DNA from 3 places in the Vagococcus carniphilus genome. Region 2 is predicted to be linked to each of the others. Evidence: a T-box and tRNA genes for the amino acid it is inferred to sense, from the RefSeq annotation. Region 2 holds a T-box; the other regions hold tRNA genes.
What was found. The T-box of region 2 lies ahead of H9L18_RS03540 (valine--tRNA ligase). A T-box ahead of a tRNA ligase gene usually reads a tRNA of that ligase, here a tRNA-Val.

Region 1 (2,177 bases), 680 kb from region 2:
CCTACGTATTACCGCGGCTGCTGGCACGTAGTTAGCCGTGGCTTTCTGGTTAGATACCGTCAAGGTGAGAACAGTAACTCTCTCACTTGTTCTTCTCTAACAACAGAGTTTTACGATCCGAAAACCTTCTTCACTCACGCGGCGTTGCTCGGTCAGACTTTCGTCCATTGCCGAAGATTCCCTACTGCTGCCTCCCGTAGGAGTCTGGGCCGTGTCTCAGTCCCAGTGTGGCCGATCACCCTCTCAGGTCGGCTATGCATCATGGTCTTGGTAGGCCGTTACCCCACCAACTAACTAATGCAGCGCGGGCCCATCCAACAGTGACACCGAAGCGTCTTTTATTATTCTTCCATGCGGAAAAACAAATTATGCGGTATTAGCACCTGTTTCCAAGTGTTATCCCCCTCTGTTGGGCAGGTTGCCCACGTGTTACTCACCCGTCCGCCACTCTTTGATTTTCGGTGGAGCGAGCTCCGGTGAAAATCAAAGCGTTCGACTTGCATGTATTAGGCACGCCGCCAGCGTTCGTCCTGAGCCAGGATCAAACTCTCAATAAAAGTTGATTAACATCTTGCGATGTTTAGCTCATTAATTTTAAAACTTGCTAGCGAATGTTATTCACTAAATATGGTTTGTTTTTACTAGAAGTAAAAACGCCCTACACATTTGGTTTGTCTTACTTTGTTCAGTTTTCAAAGGTCTAATCTGTGTTGCCTTAACAACTTTTATATCATACCAAGTTGTCAGAATTTTGTCAACACTTTTTAAAAAGTTTTTCTAAAGTTTTTTATTTAGAAAATCGGGAAGACAGGATTCGAACCTGCGACCCCTTGGTCCCAAACCAAGTGCTCTACCAAGCTGAGCTACTTCCCGTATCACTTTTAAACGCGCCCAAGAGGAGTCGAACCCCTAACCTTCTGATCCGTAGTCAGACACTCTATCCAATTGAGCTATGGGCGCTTAAATATATATAACAATGCCGAGGACCGGAATCGAACCGGTACGGAGATCACTCTCCGCAGGATTTTAAGTCCTGTGCGTCTGCCAGTTCCGCCACCCCGGCTGAAACTTAAAAGAGCGGAAGACGGGGTTCGAACCCGCGACCCCCACCTTGGCAAGGTGATGTTCTACCACTGAACTACTTCCGCTTAAAGAAGTGCCGGCTAAAGGACTTGAACCCTCGACCCTCTGATTACAAATCAGATGCTCTACCAACTGAGCTAAGCCGGCGCATGTTTATGCATAAAAAAAATGACCCGTACTGGGCTCGAACCAGTGACCCTCTGATTAAAAGTCAGATGCTCTACCAACTGAGCTAACGAGTCTTTTTAAAATGGAGGTTAACGGGATCGAACCGCTGACCCCCTGCTTGTAAGGCAGGTGCTCTCCCAGCTGAGCTAAACCTCCAAATAAAAACGCAAATAGCATGGCGACGTCCTACTCTCACAAAGGGAAACCCTTCACTACCCTCGGCGCTAAGAAGCTTAACTTCTGTGTTCGGCATGGGAACAGGTGTATCCTTCTTGCCATCGTCACCACACTTACGTGCGTTATATTATATTGAGTGATTATTCACTCAAAACTGGATGTTTTAGTTATATTCAACATTGTCACCGATATTTTGGTTAAGTCCTCGACCGATTAGTACTAGTCCGCTCCGTACATCGCTGCACTTCCACTCCTAGCCTATCTACCTGATCATCTTTCAGGGGTCTTACTTTCTTAAAGAAATGGGAAATCTCATCTTGAGGGGGGCTTCACGCTTAGATGCTTTCAGCGTTTATCCCGTCCATACATAGCTACCCAGCAATGCCCTTGGCAGAACAACTGGTACACCAGAGGTATGTCCATCCCGGTCCTCTCGTACTAAGGACAGCTCCTCTCAAATTTCCAACGCCCGCGACGGATAGGGACCGAACTGTCTCACGACGTTCTGAACCCAGCTCGCGTGCCGCTTTAATGGGCGAACAGCCCAACCCTTGGGACCGACTACAGCCCCAGGATGCGACGAGCCGACATCGAGGTGCCAAACCTCCCCGTCGATGTGAACTCTTGGGGGAGATAAGCCTGTTATCCCCAGGGTAGCTTTTATCCGTTGAGCGATGGCCCTTCCATGCGGAACCACCGGATCACTAAGCCCGACTTTCGTCCCTGCTCGAGTTGTAGCTCTCGCAGTC
Region 2 (2,177 bases):
GGAAGCTGGCGTTACGGCTATCTTAAATTTTGCTCCAAGAAGACTACGTGTTCCACATAACGTACAAGTTCAATACATTGATTTAACAACGGAACTTCAAACATTAATCTATTATGATGAAAACTATAATCATCCAGAACTAGAAACTATCTAAAACTCAAGCATCTCTTTTGTCTTTATTCTTCTTATTCTTTATACTAAAGGAAGAATAAAGATAAGGGAGTGTTTTTTTATGCAAGTAACATTAAAAGGTCAACCATTAGAATTAAAAGGAAATCAACCTGTCACAGGTGAAAAGGCCGTTAACTTTTCTTTAGTAGATTTAAACGATTCAACAGTCGAATTATCAGATTTATTAGCTAAACCATTAGTCATTAGTGTGGTTCCAGATATTGATACAAGTGTTTGCGCGATTCAAACGAAACGATTTAATCAAGAAGCAGCTTCAATGGAGGAAATCAATTTCGTAACTATTTCAAATAACTCAAAAGAGCAACAAAGTAATTGGTGTGCAGCTGAGGGCGTTGATATGATGATGCTTCGTGATACTGATTTAGCTTTTGGTAAGGGATACGGTTTATATATTCCTGAAATTAATCATTTAGCCAGAGCAATTTTTGTTATTAATCAAGAAGGTGTAGTGACTTACGAAGAAATCGTTCCTGAAATTGCTCAAGAGCCAGATTATACAAAAGCAATTGAAGCAGCAAAAACTTTGATTTAAGTTTGACGAAAAATGTGTTTCATTGTAAAATGAGTGAAATAAGAAAATGCTTAGATTAAGAGGAGTAGCACTTGTGAGAAGCAAATAGAAAGAAAACCCACTGGCTGAAAGGTTTTCCTTTAAAGAGTGTGAAGGTTGCTTAGGAGCTGAAAGTTTTTTTCGATTAGTGATCGTTAACTCACTTTTAAGTGACAGTGTTTTTTAGCACTGTAATCTAGGTGGTACCGCGTGTAAATTCGTCCTAAAGTAGAAATACTTTAGGACTTTTTTTATTGCCGAATGTTAAATAAGAAAGGAAAGATATTATGACAGAAGAAAAAAATTTAGCACCTAAATTTGATCCGACATCTGTTGAAAAAGGTCGTTACCAGAAATGGTTAGACAAAGATGTTTTTAAACCTAGTGGAGACAAGAGCGCACCAGCTTACTCAATTGTTATTCCACCACCAAACGTAACAGGTAGACTTCATTTAGGTCATGCATGGGATACAACACTCCAAGACATGATTATCCGTCAAAAGAGAATGCAAGGATTTGATACTTTGTGGGTACCAGGAATGGACCACGCCGGGATTGCAACACAAGCCAAAGTAGAAGAAAAGTTACGTAGTGAAGGATTAACTCGTTATGACTTAGGCCGTGAAAAATTTGTTGAGTCAACTAAAGAATGGAAAGAAGAATACGCAGGCCATATCCGTGAGCAATGGGGTAAATTAGGGCTATCAGTAGACTACTCTCGTGAGAGATTCACATTAGATGATGGATTATCAGATGCTGTTAAAAAAGTTTTTGTGAAATTATACGAAAAAGATTTAATCTATCGTGGGGAGTATATTATTAATTGGGACCCTCAAGCAAAAACAGCTTTATCAGATATTGAAGTTATCCATAAAGATGTTGAAGGTGCTTTTTACCATATGTATTACCCTTTAGCAGATGGAAGTGGCAAGTTAGAAATTGCAACAACTCGTCCAGAAACAATGCTAGGAGATACTGCTGTTGCAGTCCATCCAGAAGATGAACGTTATAAAGACTTAATTGGTAAAAAAGTTATTTTACCTTTAGTAGATAAAGAAATTCCAATTATTGCAGATGAATACGTGGAAATGGATTTTGGAACAGGTGTTGTTAAAATTACACCAGCCCATGACCCTAATGACTTTGAGGTAGGTAATCGTCATAATTTACCACGTGTTAATGTAATGGATGCTAGTGCTGTGATGAATGAAACAGCTGGTAAATATGCTGGCATGGACCGTTTTACAGCTCGTAAAGCCGTTGTAAAAGATTTAGAAGAATTAGGTTTGATGAAGGAAATCGAAAAACATGTTCATAGTGTTGGACATTCTGAAAGAACAGGCGTTGTTGTTGAGCCAAGACTTTCAACACAATGGTTCGTTAAAATGAAACCTTTAGCTGAAATGGCAATTAAGAATCAGGAAACTGACAATAA
Region 3 (2,177 bases), 680 kb from region 2:
TGGGCAGGTTGCCCACGTGTTACTCACCCGTCCGCCACTCTTTGATTTTCGGTGGAGCGAGCTCCGGTGAAAATCAAAGCGTTCGACTTGCATGTATTAGGCACGCCGCCAGCGTTCGTCCTGAGCCAGGATCAAACTCTCAATAAAAGTTGATTAACATCTTGCGATGTTTAGCTCATTAATTTTAAAACTTGCTAGCGAATGTTATTCACTAAATATGGTTTGTTTTTACTAGAAGTAAAAACGCCCTACACATTTGGTTTGTCTTACTTTGTTCAGTTTTCAAAGGTCTAATCTGTGTTGCCTTAACAACTTTTATATCATACCAAGTTGTCAGAATTTTGTCAACACTTTTTAAAAAGTTTTTCTAAAGTTTTTTATTTAGAAAATCGGGAAGACAGGATTCGAACCTGCGACCCCTTGGTCCCAAACCAAGTGCTCTACCAAGCTGAGCTACTTCCCGTATCACTTTTAAACGCGCCCAAGAGGAGTCGAACCCCTAACCTTCTGATCCGTAGTCAGACACTCTATCCAATTGAGCTATGGGCGCTTAAATATATATAACAATGCCGAGGACCGGAATCGAACCGGTACGGAGATCACTCTCCGCAGGATTTTAAGTCCTGTGCGTCTGCCAGTTCCGCCACCCCGGCTGAAACTTAAAAGAGCGGAAGACGGGGTTCGAACCCGCGACCCCCACCTTGGCAAGGTGATGTTCTACCACTGAACTACTTCCGCTTAAAGAAGTGCCGGCTAAAGGACTTGAACCCTCGACCCTCTGATTACAAATCAGATGCTCTACCAACTGAGCTAAGCCGGCGCATGTTTATGCATAAAAAAAATGACCCGTACTGGGCTCGAACCAGTGACCCTCTGATTAAAAGTCAGATGCTCTACCAACTGAGCTAACGAGTCTTTTTAAAATGGAGGTTAACGGGATCGAACCGCTGACCCCCTGCTTGTAAGGCAGGTGCTCTCCCAGCTGAGCTAAACCTCCAAATAAAAACGCAAATAGCATGGCGACGTCCTACTCTCACAAAGGGAAACCCTTCACTACCCTCGGCGCTAAGAAGCTTAACTTCTGTGTTCGGCATGGGAACAGGTGTATCCTTCTTGCCATCGTCACCACACTTACGTGCGTTATATTATATTGAGTGATTATTCACTCAAAACTGGATGTTTTAGTTATATTCAACATTGTCACCGATATTTTGGTTAAGTCCTCGACCGATTAGTACTAGTCCGCTCCGTACATCGCTGCACTTCCACTCCTAGCCTATCTACCTGATCATCTTTCAGGGGTCTTACTTTCTTAAAGAAATGGGAAATCTCATCTTGAGGGGGGCTTCACGCTTAGATGCTTTCAGCGTTTATCCCGTCCATACATAGCTACCCAGCAATGCCCTTGGCAGAACAACTGGTACACCAGAGGTATGTCCATCCCGGTCCTCTCGTACTAAGGACAGCTCCTCTCAAATTTCCAACGCCCGCGACGGATAGGGACCGAACTGTCTCACGACGTTCTGAACCCAGCTCGCGTGCCGCTTTAATGGGCGAACAGCCCAACCCTTGGGACCGACTACAGCCCCAGGATGCGACGAGCCGACATCGAGGTGCCAAACCTCCCCGTCGATGTGAACTCTTGGGGGAGATAAGCCTGTTATCCCCAGGGTAGCTTTTATCCGTTGAGCGATGGCCCTTCCATGCGGAACCACCGGATCACTAAGCCCGACTTTCGTCCCTGCTCGAGTTGTAGCTCTCGCAGTCAAGCTCCCTTCTGCCTTTGCACTCTACGAATGATTTCCAACCATTCTGAGGGAACCTTTGGGCGCCTCCGTTACATTTTAGGAGGCGACCGCCCCAGTCAAACTGTCCATCTGACACTGTCTCCCGCCACGATAAGTGGCGCGGGTTAGAATGGTCATAACACAAGGGTAGTATCCCACCAATGCCTCCCTCGAGACTAGCGTCCCGAGCTCTACGGCTCCTACCTATCCTGTACATGTGTCACAAACATTCAATATCAAACTACAGTAAAGCTCCATGGGGTCTTTCCGTCCTGTCGCGGGTAACCTGCATCTTCACAGGTACTAAAATTTCACCGAGTCTCTCGTTGAGACAGTGCCCAAATCGTTACGCCTTTCGTGCGGGTCGGAACTTACCCGACAAGGAATTTC

Region 1: it encodes a tRNA-Val, which carries the amino acid that the T-box ahead of H9L18_RS03540 (valine--tRNA ligase) is inferred to sense. The anticodon was not compared.
Region 3: it encodes a tRNA-Val, which carries the amino acid that the T-box ahead of H9L18_RS03540 (valine--tRNA ligase) is inferred to sense. The anticodon was not compared.

Annotation. Positions count from the first base shown of each region.
Region 1 covers NZ_CP060720.1:9,428-11,604, forward strand. The annotation lists rRNA gene H9L18_RS00060 (16S ribosomal RNA) at 1-557, opposite strand, end outside; tRNA gene H9L18_RS00065 (tRNA-Pro) at 800-873, opposite strand; tRNA gene H9L18_RS00070 (tRNA-Arg) at 887-960, opposite strand; tRNA gene H9L18_RS00075 (tRNA-Leu) at 978-1,063, opposite strand; tRNA gene H9L18_RS00080 (tRNA-Gly) at 1,077-1,148, opposite strand; tRNA gene H9L18_RS00085 (tRNA-Thr) at 1,158-1,230, opposite strand; tRNA gene H9L18_RS00090 (tRNA-Lys) at 1,253-1,325, opposite strand; tRNA gene H9L18_RS00095 (tRNA-Val) at 1,335-1,407, opposite strand; rRNA gene rrf (5S ribosomal RNA) at 1,425-1,540, opposite strand; rRNA gene H9L18_RS00105 (23S ribosomal RNA) at 1,622-2,177, opposite strand, start outside.
Region 2 covers NZ_CP060720.1:691,667-693,843, forward strand. The annotation lists gene H9L18_RS03530 (redox-sensing transcriptional repressor Rex) at 1-154, shown strand, start outside; gene tpx (thiol peroxidase) at 233-724, shown strand; T-box leader at 767-971, shown strand; gene H9L18_RS03540 (valine--tRNA ligase) at 1,030-2,177, shown strand, end outside.
Region 3 covers NZ_CP060720.1:15,606-17,782, forward strand. The annotation lists rRNA gene H9L18_RS00110 (16S ribosomal RNA) at 1-147, opposite strand, end outside; tRNA gene H9L18_RS00115 (tRNA-Pro) at 390-463, opposite strand; tRNA gene H9L18_RS00120 (tRNA-Arg) at 477-550, opposite strand; tRNA gene H9L18_RS00125 (tRNA-Leu) at 568-653, opposite strand; tRNA gene H9L18_RS00130 (tRNA-Gly) at 667-738, opposite strand; tRNA gene H9L18_RS00135 (tRNA-Thr) at 748-820, opposite strand; tRNA gene H9L18_RS00140 (tRNA-Lys) at 843-915, opposite strand; tRNA gene H9L18_RS00145 (tRNA-Val) at 925-997, opposite strand; rRNA gene rrf (5S ribosomal RNA) at 1,015-1,130, opposite strand; rRNA gene H9L18_RS00155 (23S ribosomal RNA) at 1,212-2,177, opposite strand, start outside.